2 linked regions of the Rhodopirellula bahusiensis genome follow. Each later gene encodes a partner of the first gene's protein in a complex. Links are inferred from orthologs where the notes say so. Each region holds a gene or a part of one and is shown in the gene's direction. Other genes may lie near its edges.

Region 1 (7,776 bases):
CGGCTGGAACTTGCGTTGACGGGATACAACCGGATTGCGTCGGCAAAATACGGGGTGGAACTGGCGGATGGTGGCAGAGGTCGCTCATTCCATTTACAGAGCCCGACACCAGAAGAACTCGCTTTGGGCGAGACTCTTGTGCGTCTAAACGCGTGGGTGGGAATGGCAAATTGGGTGGATTGGATTGGATTGAGACGACGCGTCTTTGTCTCGTCGCCGGAACGTCTCTCGAGTCGAATTTCCGGCTTGATCGATTCAGTTTGCCACTTTTGCTAAGCTACGGGACTCATTTTGGTCGAACGATTGGGTTCGGCGTCTTCATGTCTAATTGAATTGTCTCGTCGGAGGTTGCTTTCGATGGATCGCTGTTATCAATCCGGGCTCGCTCGGAAATTGCCCGCTTTGGGTGTTGCACTGCTGGCAGTGGTATTCACCGTCGCGGCGGCAATCCCTGCTCACGCTGACAAGCCCGACGCAACCGGTCTGTTCACCGAGTTTCCGCTTGATGGATTCGGAGCGGTTGGCAACACAGCGTTGCAAACCGACGAGCCCGCCGAGGCCACTGCGACGTACTTGGCCATTGGCGATGGCGAAGTCAAACTGCAGGTGCAGGTGAAACTGCAACCGAAGTGGCACCTCTATTCCACGACCCAGCCCAAAGGCGGACCCAAGCCAACCAAGTTGAGTTTGGTTGATGCGGATTCGGTCAAAGTAACGGGCGTTTGGAAGAGCGACCGTGAACCTCTTCGGAGTGTCTCGGAAGACTTCGGTGGAATCACCGTCGAAGAATTCGAAGACGAAGTCACGTTCACCGCCACCGCCAAAGTCGCGGGTGGGAACGAAGCAATCTCGCAGCTTGGCGAGTTGAAGATTCGCTTGGATGCATTGGCGTGCCTAACCGGTGGCGCATGCATGCCCGTGAACGAAACCTTGACCGCAAAGCTTGTTGGCAAAGTGCCATCGGCAGTCACCAAGCCGACATCGCAAACGATGGCGTCGACAATCTCGAATGACCCGGCAAGTCTGAAGAAACTTCCGGTCGATCCCAAGCAAGCTTTTCGCGACCAAGATTACGTCGTGCGTTGGGAAGCGATCAACTTGACGCCTGAGTTGGAACCCGGCCAAACCGGACTGCTTCGCTTCACCGCGATCCCCGATGCGGGATACCATGTTTACACGTCTTCGGTGAACGACGAGCAATCCAAGACCAACTTCGTGGTCAGCGAAAAATCGGATTTGAAAGTCGGGGCTCCCCAAACGAAATCACGTGCGGTGGATTATGACTTGTTGCCCGGCGTGACCTATCACAAGGGCAACGTGACTTGGACGTTGCCGATTTCGATTCCAGCGGAAGCTTCGGCGGGCCAGCACAAGCTGGTTGGCGGGATCGCTTATCAAGCTTGCACAGACGACAGTTGCCAGCAGCCCAAGGCGATCGAATTTCAAACGGTTGTGAACGTGGCGGGCTCGGCTCCCGCAAGTTCGCAACCCAAACCGATGAACGTCGCTGCGAAGAAACGCATGCTGGTCTTGGATGATGCGGCGACACTCAAATGGGTCGACAGCGATGTATCGCCCGCTCTGAATGCCAGCACAGAGCCAGCTAGCACAGAGCCAGCTAGCACAGAGCCAGCCGCGGCCAAGCCAGAAACAGACGGCACGTCGCGAGTCGCGATGGCCGATGCGTCGACGAGTGGTGCTGCGGCTGCGGGTGCGGCTCATGGCGTCTCCAGCGAGACGGCCGGTGACGAAGCCGTTTCCGATGACAAGGAGAAAGCCGGCACGGCCTTCGGCACGACACTGTTGTTTGCTTTCATCGGCGGGGTGATTCTGAATTTCATGCCCTGTGTTTTGCCGGTTGTCGGTTTGAAGGTGATGAGCTTTGTCCAGCAGGCTGGCGAAGATCGCAAACGAGTCTTCTTCCTCAACTTTGTCTACGCGGTCGGAATTTTGTCCGTGTTCGCGGTCCTGACCGCGCTTGCGGTCGTGTTGTCGTTCAATTGGGGGCAGCAGTTCACGTATTTCCCAGTGCGGCTCGGCCTGACTTTGCTGATGTTCGCGATGGCGCTGAGCTACCTCGGTGTTTGGGAAATTCCCGTCCCCGGAATGGCGGCGGGCAAGACCTCACAAGCTTTGCAGCAACGCGAGGGCTACACCGGTGCATTCTTCAAGGGCGTCTTTGCAACCGTGTTGGCAACGCCCTGCAGTGGACCGTTACTTGGCGGCATCCTGGGACTCACATTTGCGTTGACCAGTCTGCAAACAACAGCGGTCATCATGACGGTGGGTGTCGGTATGGCACTGCCCTATCTGATGATTGGCATTTGGCCGTCCTTGGTGGCTTGGTTGCCAAAGCCTGGCACTTGGATGGAAACGCTAAAGGAGTTTCTCGCGTTTTTGTTCCTCGGAACGGTTGCGTTCTTCTTCAATCAATTCAGTGACGGCGACAAGCTACCCGTGTTCGTAGCCTTGATCGGAGTTTGGTTTGGTTGCTGGATCATCGGCAAGGTTCCCAGTTGGAGCAGCCTGCAATCGCGATTGTATGCGTGGTCGGGCGGCGTGGCCTCAGCCATGATCATCGGGTTCGCCGCGTTCCAATGGTTGGGGCCCGCACCTGAACCAGCCGAAGGTGTGAAGACGATCGCGTGGCAACCTTATGACGAAGCCAAGTTGAATCAGTATCAAGCGGAAGGACGCACGGTCATGATTGACTTCACCGCCAAGTGGTGCGTGAACTGCATCGTGAACTACAACGTCGCTCTTAACACCGAACCGACTCGTCAGTTGATCGAAGAATTGGACGCGGTGCCGATGTTGGCCGATTGGACGGACCAAGATGCTGAGATCGAGGCAAAGCTCAAGGAGCTGCAAAGTCGATCGATTCCGGTGTTGGCAATCTATCCTGGGAAGTCACCTGCCGAGCCAATCGTGCTGCGTGATTTGGTCTCGCAGCAGATGGTGTTGGATGCTTTGGAAGACGCCGGTCCGAGCGTGTCAGGTAGTGCAGCGAACGTCGCCATTCGTGATCGATCGAATGCAAACGCTGACGATCTGAGTATGGCACCCGCCGTGGCTGGAATGGCAACCCGGTGACATCCGAGGCGGATGACACCATCGCCGCGATTGCTTCGCCGATGACTCCCGCACCGCGCGGGATCGTTCGGTTGTCGGGCCACGACTGCGTCGATGTGCTGTGCCGCATGGACGTGTTGAACAAGGACGAAGCCACTGGTCGACGTCCGTTTCGAAGCTCGAAAAAGCTCGCTCTCGGTGATCCGCTTGGTGCGATCGAGGTCGATGTGATGGTTTGGCCCACGCAGCGCAGTTACACGGGCCAGCCATCGGCGGAGTTGCATCTGATCGGATCAGCACCGCTGCTGCAGTCCAGTTTGGACGCGGCAATTCGGGCGGGGGCGAGAGCTGCTCGTCCAGGCGAATTCACCATGCGATCGTTCCTGGCCGGGCGTCTGGATTTGACGCAAGCCGAAGCGGTGCTGGGCGTGATCGAAGCGGAGGATCGCGGCACGCTCGATCAAGCGCTCTCGCAATTGGCCGGCAATCTTTCGCGACCGTTGCAAGCGGCTCGCTCGACTTTGTTGGACCTGTTGGCCGATGTCGAGGCCGGGTTGGACTTTGTCGACGAAGACATCGAATTCATTTCCGACGAAGCACTGGTCCAACGGCTGGGCGAACTTCAGTCGCTGCTGTCACAGACCCGTTCGCAACTCAGCGATCGTGGTGGTGCGTCGCCTACGATTCGCGTTGTCTTGCGAGGGTTGCCTAACGCGGGCAAAAGCAGATTGCTGAACATGCTGTCTCGCACCGAGTCGGCCATCGTCACCGATCAAGCCGGGACGACTCGTGATTTGGTGACCGTTGAATCGAGCTGGGGCGGTCATTCGTTTCAGTTGATCGACACGGCGGGTTTGGAATCTCGCGAAGAGTCTGACCCGGAGGCACCGATCTCTCAGGAAGCTCAGCTGCAAGCGGCGGAAGCGGCACGCGGAGCCGACGTGCATATCTGGTGCATGGATGCGACTCTTGGCGACGGTTTTGAATGGTTGAAACATCCCGACGCGGTCCTGCCGGATTCGAAACGATCGGCGGAGTTGATTTGTGTTGCGACCAAGCGAGATTTAGTGCCGGCAGGCTGGGACGGTGATTCGATGCAGGCTGATTTGGCCGTGAGCAGTGAGTCGGGTGCCGGTGTTGAATCGCTGATCGAACGGTTGGTTGCATTCGCAGAGAGACGTGACGCGGGGGAAACGGGCAGCGTGATCGGCACCGCGGCACGTTGCCAAGACTCGTTGGCTGCCGCGATCGATCATTTGGGCCAAGCGGTTCAGTGGACCGAACAATCGGCGGGGCATGAACTGGTTGCCGCGGAGATGCGTCTTGCTGTTGAGGCGATCGGTGAAGTGACCGGCCAGGTTTACACGGACGATATCCTGGACCGCGTGTTCGGACGATTTTGCATTGGCAAGTAGTTCGCTTGTAGGGGCTGAATAGTATCAGCCGAAGTTCGCTCTCACCGGTTTTCGCGATGCAACCAGGCCTAACGGCCATCGGCTAACGGGTGCAGTTTGGAAAAGTGATTTGACCTGCCGGCCACTGCACGAAGGTCGCCGAATGCCTACGATGCCATGTGAGGTGAGCGAGTACATTCCCTTGAAGTTGAACGGAGAAGAACGATGACCGAGCGAGCTGTGTTAGCGGGTGGTTGTTTCTGGGGTATGCAGGATCTGATTCGCAAGTTGCCTGGCGTTGAGTCGACCCGGGTGGGATACACCGGGGGCGAGGTGCCCAACGCGACGTATCGCTATCATGGCAACCACGCCGAAGGGATTGAGATTGTCTTCGATCCTGAGAAAACGAGTTACCGTCGCTTGCTCGAGTTCTTCTTCCAAATCCACGATCCAACGACGCCGAACCGCCAGGGCAATGATCGCGGTCCGTCGTACCGTTCCGCGATTTACTACGTTGACGAGGCACAGAAGCAAACGGCCATCGACACGATTGCGGACGTGGATGCGTCTGGGCTATGGCCGGGGAAAGTGGTCACCGAGGTCGAGCCGGTGAGCGACTTTTGGGAAGCGGAACCGGAGCACCAGGACTATCTCGAGAAGGTGCCCAATGGATACACGTGTCACTTCGCTCGGCCTGATTGGGTGCTTCCCAAACGAGCGGCCGCGGAGTGACAAGCGATTGATCACTCTTCTTCGTCGGCAGGTGTGGCCGTTGGATCATCGACCGGAGCCAAGATGGCTTCGATTTCGATTTCTTCCCCCTTGCGAATCACCTTGAATGTCTGGGTGGAGCCAACAGGTTGCCGTTCAATCGCTTCGCGAAGATCGATCGGTTTGCTGAATTCTTGGCCCGCGAATTCCGTGATCACATCCAACTGTTTCAAACCTGCTCGATCGGCTGAGCTGTCGCGAATGATCTGATAGACCAGCACGCCCATGCCCTCGGTCAACTGAAACGTTTTTGCCATCTTCGCTGTCAGTTCCACCATCGTGATTCCGATCGTGGAACGACGAACGGTTCCGTGCTGAGCCAATTCGCGAGCGATCCATTTGGCTTGATCGATCGGCACGGCGAAACCGATGCCTTGGTAGCTTCCGTTGCGAGTCGCGATGGCGGTGTTGATCGCGATCACGTTTCCATCCAGGTCAACCAACGGGCCGCCTGAGTTACCCGGGTTGATCGCAGCGTCGGTTTGCAGCAATCGACTGCGGCGGATGCGTTCGAGAGATCGGTTCTTCGCGCTGATGATGCCGGCACTGACTGTTGCATCCAGTTTGAATGGACTGCCGATCGCGAGCACCCAATCGCCGATGTCCAGGGTTTTTGAATCTCCGTACTGGGCGATTTTCAATGGTTCGCTGGACGTGACTTGAAGGACTGCGATGTCGCTGGCGGGATCGCCGTGGACTTTCTCCGCCTTCAATTCGATTTCACCGGGCAGTTGAACAACGACCTTCTTCGCATTCGCGATCACATGATTGTTCGTCATCACCCAGTAGATCGATTGGTCGCTCTCTTCGTCGCGATCAGCTGAGTCAGCGAAAGGATTGATGATTACGCCGGAGCCCAGGCCGCTGAGTTCGAACTCACCGTCTTCGGATTGCTTCGGAGGTGTCGGGCCGACTGGATCGTCAGGTGATTCTTCATCGCTTTCTTCCTCCTCTTCATCCGGCGAATCGCCAGTGAAGGATTGGTTCTGCCCGTAGGAGAACACCGTCACGACGGACGGGTTGGCTTCCCGAGCCGCATCACGGAACGCTCGCGAAAGTGAGCGGGCGCTGTCTTGAGCGGTTTCGTCCGCGTGGACGGCGTGCAGACTGGTGAACAATGCCGCGATGGTTAGCAATGCGAGCAAGGGGAGTTTTGCCAGCGAGCGATTCGGTTGGGTGGTCACCGTTCTGGGGGCCGGGCGGGAAGCGTCAATATTCAAAAGCATTGCGGGAACACTTGGAACCAATGGAGGTGGTTGGGAGGATCTGACATGTTAACGCGCCCGATTCCGTTTCGGACTGGCGGAACGGCCGGTATTGGGAACGCGTTGTGTTAAAATGCGACGTTGACGCTGCGATTGCCGAGGGCGATGGCGTCCGAGGTGCTCTCGATGCGTGTTGTCGCATTGCTTCACGGAATTTTCTGGGTACTCTATTGGGACTTGATGGCGGAATCTGCACCTCTCTTCGGCGAGCCTACTTCCTTGTCTCTCTATCCTGCCATGACCGATGTTCATAGTCACGTGTCTGAAATCGATCCGCCTAGCGATGAAGATGTCCAGCGATTGATCCAGGCAGCCATTTCGGCTCGCGATCACGCTTATGCGCCTCAAAGTCACTTTTACGTCGGGGCCGCACTGCTGACCCATGACGGTCGCATCGTCGAAGGATGCAACGTCGAAAACGCGAGCTATTCGCTGACACAGTGTGCTGAACGCACCGCTGTGTGTACCGCCGTGGCGGGTGGTTACCGGATGTTCCACGCGGTTGCGATCGCCAGCATCGGTGGCGCGATGCCGTGCGGAGCCTGCCGACAAGTGCTGGCGGAATTTGGATCGGACTTGTTCGTCTACACGATCGATGTGATCGATGGTGACCAACAAATGCGCCGTCTGTCTGATTTGTTGCCTGACGCGTTTTCGACGTCAAACATTCCAAAGCGATAAACGCGGACGCTCCTGTAATTTCGCTGACGATGGTGTTTGGGCGACAAAGTGTCCAAGTGAACGCTCAGGTCAATTCAGTGACTTTGCCATCGCTGTCGGCAAATGATTCGGCGGGCACATCCAGTTGCTGAAGCATGGTGACGAACAGGTTCGACAGCGGGCGATCTTCGTGTGAGATTTCTTGCTGCCACGGTTCGCGGCCACCGTCCCATGCACCACCCTGCGGGCTGGCACCCGCATTGTTGAGATATTGCCCGTGCTTGAATCCCATGTTCTTGCCGCCGGCCAGAATCAACGGGTAGTTGCGAGACAGGTGGAAGGCACTTGATGCGGAGCCAAACAGCAACAGCGTGTTGTCCAGCATCGATCCGCGTCCGGCTGGCTCTTCGGTCGCTTTGAGCTTGCCGACAAAACGTCCGAATTCCTCATTGAGGAACTGGCAGTAGATCGCGAAGTTTTTCCAACCACCCGGGTTCTTGGTTTCGTGTGAGAGTTGGTGCGAGAGGTTCATACCAACCGCGCGTGCCAAATGGTCGCTGATGCCCACCCCATTTTCACGACCGATTTGATAGGTGGCGACGCGCGTCGAATCG
Region 2 (5,344 bases), on another replicon or contig:
GCAACTTCCACTGTCCCGGCGCGGAGGCGACCTGAGTCCGGGCCCCGACCTGGGTGTACGGATTCTCTTGAGGAAACGGCCCTGATTGCGATTCCTGCATGTTCCCGCGGGATGTTTCCGACGGATCGGCTGGATTGGGTTGGTTTGCGGGAACCGCCACGTACAATTGCACTTCGACGGGCGCTGTTCCTGCTGTCGCAATGTTGAACGGAATCTGGAACGAGTCCGAATTCATGATCACGTCGGCCACTTCCTGAGCCGAGGTGGGCCGCGAATCCGCGACCGTGCCGCCGGCCAATCCTGCCGCCACCACTGCCGCAACCCAGGCACGCCGAAACGCGGTGGAGCGACGGTTCAAACGACTTTGGTGCTGGTCAAATCGCATGGTTTGGTCAAAATCTGGTTTGGCGTGAATTCATTCGACGTCAATTCGAGCGTCACCGCGCATCGACAATCCGTGTTTCGAACATCGGCGTTTCCCGACTGTGGACTTCAACCATTGACCGCTAACAATCCTCAAAATCGTTACGACTACGATGTCGTCGTTATCGGAGCCGGTCATGCGGGAACCGAAGCCGCCGCCGCTGCAGCTCGCCTGGGCGCCAAAACGGCTCTCCTGACGACGAATCTGGACACGGTCGGGCAAATGTCCTGCAACCCAGCCATCGGTGGAGTCGCCAAAGGTCAAATCGTCCGCGAAGTCGACGCCCTGGGCGGCTTGATGGGCGAAGCGATCGACGCCACGGGAATCCAATTTCGGATGCTCAACCGCCGCAAAGGCCCGGCGATGCACAGCCCCCGTGCTCAAGCGGACAAAAAGGCCTACCAGAACTTCATCAAGTATCGGATCGAGACCCAACCCAACCTTGACCTGCGGCAAGAAACCGTCGAGGACTTGATCACAGAACCGATCGCCGACGGACAAGACCGCTTGGCCAATCAGCGAGTCATCGGGGTGCGAGTTCGCGGGGACGCGGTCTATCACGCGCCGACGGTGATCCTGACGACCGGCACGTTCTTGCAAGCGATCATGCACACTGGCAAATCGCAATCCGCCGGAGGACGCGCGGGAGAAGGAACCACGGCGGGACTGAGCGGCGCGCTGCACCGAATGGGTTTCACGCTGGATCGCTTCAAAACCGGGACGCCGCCAAGGCTCAACGCTCGCACGATCGATTACTCGGGACTGGAGGAGCAACCCGGCGACGATGACCCGCAGCCGTTCAGCTATCTCAACGATGCAATCAGCCTGCCCCAGATGGCGTGCCACATCGCGCACACCAACGAACGTGTGCATGATCTGATTCGAGCGAACCTGGATCGAGCCCCGATGTACAGCGGCCAAATCGATTCCCGAGGCCCGCGTTATTGCCCGTCGATCGAAGACAAAGTCGTTCGCTTTGCCGACAAGTCCAGCCACCAATTGTTCCTCGAACCCGAAGGCCGGCAAACTTGCGAGGTCTACGTCAACGGGATCTCGACCAGCCTGCCGCGTGATGTTCAAGACGCGATGTTCCGATGCATTCCCGGCTTGGAAAACGCCGCGATCATGCGATACGGGTACGCCGTCGAATACGACTACTGCCCGCCGACTCAGTTGTGGCCGCACCTGGAATCCAAAGCCGTTGCGGGGCTGTTCTTTGCCGGCCAAATCAACGGCACAACTGGGTACGAAGAAGCCGCCGGCCAAGGCTTGATCGCGGGCCTGAATGCCGCTCGCACTGCCGCATCGAAAACGCCTTGGGTGCCTTCCCGACAGGACGCTTACATCGGCGTGTTGGTCGACGATTTGGTGACGAGCGGCACCGACGAGCCCTACCGAATGTTCACCAGCCGCGCTGAATACCGGTTGCTTCTGCGACAAGACAATGCCGACCGCCGACTGACCGCTCAGGCCGATGAATTGGGTCTGATCGATGCCGCTCGACGCGAACGGTTCCATCAGAAGCTGGCTGAGATCGAACGAGGAACCGAGCTGTTGAAACAAGCCAAGGTTCAACCCGAATCGGGCCCAACCGTTCGCGGTGATGTCTACCTGCGTCGTCCCGAGGTGACCTGGGACGTGATCGCCGAGCAGGTCCCTGAGCTCGCGAGCATCGGTAGAGGTGCGGCGGAACAATGCTCGATCGACATCAAGTACGCCGGCTACATCGATCGCCAACAAGCCGAAGTCCACAAGCAATCGCGACATGCGGAGAAGACGATTCCCGTTTCGTTTGATTACGACCGAATCGGACCACTTCGCAACGAAGCGAAAGAAAAGCTCACCAAGGTTCGGCCGTTGAATTTGGGACAAGCCAAACGGATCAGCGGGATCACACCAGCGGACTTGGCGCTCGTGCTCGCTCACCTCGAAAACAACTCGCTCTCGCAAGCGAACTCAGCCGCGTCGGGCGATTCCACTTCGTCTGACGAAACCACCCAACCCACCTCCTCTGCTTCGGATTCCCATTGACCGCCGATCGAAACACGCAAAACCCCAACGCACAAAGCTCCTTTGCAATGATGTGCTGCGCCCACGGCGCAGAAACCTTGGTCAAAGAACAAATCGCCAGCGAAGGATGGCGTCTCGCTTTTTCGCGGCCAGGCTTCGTCACCGCCAAGCACGATCAAACGAAGCGATCACCGACTGGGGTTTTCATTCGGACCGCGGCTCGATCACTGGGATCGGCCAAGGGCAATCACTCGGCGGAGATGATTCAAAAGCTGCAACAATGCATCGCGTCTGAAACGGTGCCGTTTGATCAAATCCACGTTTGGCCGCGCGACCGCACCGCGATCGGACGATTTGATTTCGAACCTGGCATCGATGAAGTCTCCGCAGCGGTCGCCGATGAGATCTGGTCCGCCCTGCATGACGGTTCCACGACCGGCGGCCCTGGCTTGGCTTGTGCTCGCCCCAATCAAATCGCCGAAAACGGCCAGCGGATCCTCGATGTCGTTTTGGTCGATCCATCGCAGTGGTTCTTCGGAACTCACGAAGCGACGACCCTTCCGACACGCTGGCCCGGCGGAGTCCAACCCATCGAACCCGCGTACGAACCAATTTCCCGCGCCTACTTCAAAGCGGCGGAATCGATCGCTTGGAGTGGATTCGACATGCGACCGGGTGACTTGGCGGTCGAAGTCGGAAGTGCTCCCGGGGGAGCCTGCGGCCGATTGCTGGAACTGGGCATGCAAGTCATCGGCGTCGACCCGGCCGATATGGACCCTCGAATCGGAGATCACCCACGATTCATTCACTACCCCGCTCGAGCCGGCGACCTTCCCCGCCGAGTTTTTCGCGGAGCCAAATGGTTGCTGGTCGACTCAACCGTGAAACCAGATGCGACGCTCAGCACCGTCCGCAACATGGTGGACAGTCGCGAAACGAGTTTCCGTGGCTTGCTGATCACAATGAAACTTGGCGAATATGAAAACGCGACTCACTTGGAACGCTGGTGCAACTTCATCCGCACCTGGGGAATCGAGCGTTTGGAAGTACGCCAACTGGCTCGCAATCGCTGCGAAGTCTGCGCAGCCGTGACAATGCGAGCCTGATCGGAGGCTGAGCCGGCTACTTTTGGCTCAGAAAAGCGGTTGTCGACGCGATTTGCGAACGAGACGCCGCCAAAGTGAACATGCGATCACACAAATCGCGTTTCGAACAGACTTTCCACAAAGCAGGAACGATGAGGGGGGAAGTGTCTCGCAATTGGCGAGAACATCTTTCTCTGCCGAAGCTTGCGTAGAAACGCTGTAAGGGTTGAGCTTGGTCAATTCATGCATCTTTCACACAACAAATCTTGTCCCTGCCCCTCATCCTGCCTACACTTTGCTCGCACAACTTACCCAATCTCCCACGATTTCAATTTTCTCGGTGATTTTGCCGTGACTTTTGGGGAGACTCCAACAAAACTGTTGTGCAGTCTGGGCAGAGAATCCATCAAAGCTCAGAATGAAGACTGAATTTTAGGCAATTGAGACACCCTAACCAGAGACACACCATGAAACGCTTTGCTGCCTTCGCTGGCATGCTCGCGATGACGATGACCATCGCCGTCGCTCAAGACTCGAACGTCAAATTGAATGACCACCTGACCGTTCCCCAGTGGGTGAACCCAGCAGTTTCTGGCGAGCTCTCGGGCCGCCTGATCCTTCCTTCAACGGACGGATCATCGGAAACGATCGCGGACGCAACCATCGTGATGACCGACGCGTCGGGCAAAACGTTGCGTTCGAAGAGCAATGCTGAAGGTGACTTCACTTTCACAGGCGTGGCTCCTGGCGTTTACGCACTGTCCGCTCGTGCCGACGGTATCTTCGCATGCTGTGCAATGCACGTTGTCAGCGACGACATGGCTTCATCGGAAATGTTCCCGAAGACTGCTGAAATCGCTGCTGCTGGAATCGACTACTCGATCATCAAGTCGTCGATCATTCGCTACTTGCCACCAGCTGGCAAAGACAGCCTGACGTCGATCGCCAAGGCTGACTTGAAGGGAATCTCGAGCCAAGTTGTTGGTGAGAACCTCTTCCGCGTCGCACAATCCAACGGTGGCATGAAAGGCCGTATCCACATGGCTGGTGCTGAAGGCCGCAGCCTCACCGATGCTGGACTCTTGAACATTTTCCTGATCCACGACGGCGAAACAGTTGACCGTGTTGTCAGCAACCGTGACGGATCATTTGAATTCGCTGGTGTTGATGCCGGCGAATACTCGATCTTGGCAATTGGTTTGTCCGGAATGGGCATGGCTGGTTTCGAATTGGTTGACGAAGCAACCGCCAACGCCGAAACCGCTTTGGTCAACGCCAATGGCGAAACCTTCGTCGGATTCGGACAGGCCAGCGATTGCTGCTGCTGTTGCCCTCAGTTTTCAATGCAAGTTGCTCCATTGCCAATGGCAATCGAAGCCTGCAACGAAGTTGTGATCGGTGAATCGATCGTTGTTGAAGAAACCATCATCGATGATGGCATGATCGTGGAAGATGGCTTCGGTGGTGCAGTGGATGCCTTCGGCAATCCAGTGGACGCATTCGGAAACCCTGTCGGTGGCGGCGGATTCGCCGGTGGTGGCGGTAGCTACGGAGGCGGCTTTGGTGGCGGCGGAGGCGGTGGCTTCGGCGGCGGACTGGGCGGAATCGCTTCGCTCGCTGGCTTAGGCATCGTTGCAGCTTCGCTGGATGACGACGACAACAACGTCTTCCCACCACAACCTGCCAGCCCAATCGTTCCCTGATCGATCACATTCGATTCGGACTCACTTAAAAGGTCGCGGGACCGTCTCAACCCGCGGCCTTTTTTCGTGCGCCGATCGTCGTCGGCTTCCCTTTCTGGCATAATACCAGAAAACTCAGACCT

Evidence for each region.
Region 2: the proteins of CEE69_RS20220 (region 1) and mnmG are in contact, whole or in part, in a solved structure (PDB 9HIP), measured with the Escherichia coli proteins. The link is inferred for Rhodopirellula bahusiensis from one-to-one orthologs.

What each region holds. Positions count from the first base shown.
Region 1 is NZ_NIZW01000016.1:136,305-144,080, reverse strand. What follows is about bases 2,289-5,288. They hold CEE69_RS20220 (tRNA modification GTPase), read left to right. Parts: upstream 2,289-3,089; coding sequence 3,090-4,487; downstream 4,488-5,288. Other genes in these bases: CEE69_RS20210 (S1C family serine protease), read right to left, coding at 5,210-5,288; msrA (peptide-methionine (S)-S-oxide reductase MsrA), read left to right, coding at 4,692-5,198; CEE69_RS20225 (protein-disulfide reductase DsbD family protein), read left to right, coding at 2,289-3,093. In the rest of the region: CEE69_RS20230 (phosphotransferase), read left to right, coding at 1-276; more of CEE69_RS20225, read left to right, coding at 349-2,288; more of CEE69_RS20210, read right to left, coding at 5,289-6,421; CEE69_RS20205 (cytidine deaminase), read left to right, coding at 6,740-7,183; CEE69_RS20200 (DUF1552 domain-containing protein), read right to left, coding at 7,248-7,776. UniProt on the Escherichia coli protein: Exhibits a very high intrinsic GTPase hydrolysis rate. Involved in the addition of a carboxymethylaminomethyl (cmnm) group at the wobble position (U34) of certain tRNAs, forming tRNA-cmnm(5)s(2)U34.
Region 2 is NZ_NIZW01000047.1:23,867-29,210, reverse strand. Bases 1-2,956 are described here. They hold mnmG (tRNA uridine-5-carboxymethylaminomethyl(34) synthesis enzyme MnmG), read left to right. Parts: upstream 1-457; coding sequence 458-2,455; downstream 2,456-2,956. Other genes in these bases: CEE69_RS30945 (SAM-dependent methyltransferase), read left to right, coding at 2,452-2,956; CEE69_RS30955 (hypothetical protein), read right to left, coding at 1-385. Also shown: more of CEE69_RS30945, read left to right, coding at 2,957-3,540; CEE69_RS30940 (carboxypeptidase-like regulatory domain-containing protein), read left to right, coding at 3,987-5,222. UniProt on the Escherichia coli protein: NAD-binding protein involved in the addition of a carboxymethylaminomethyl (cmnm) group at the wobble position (U34) of certain tRNAs, forming tRNA-cmnm(5)s(2)U34.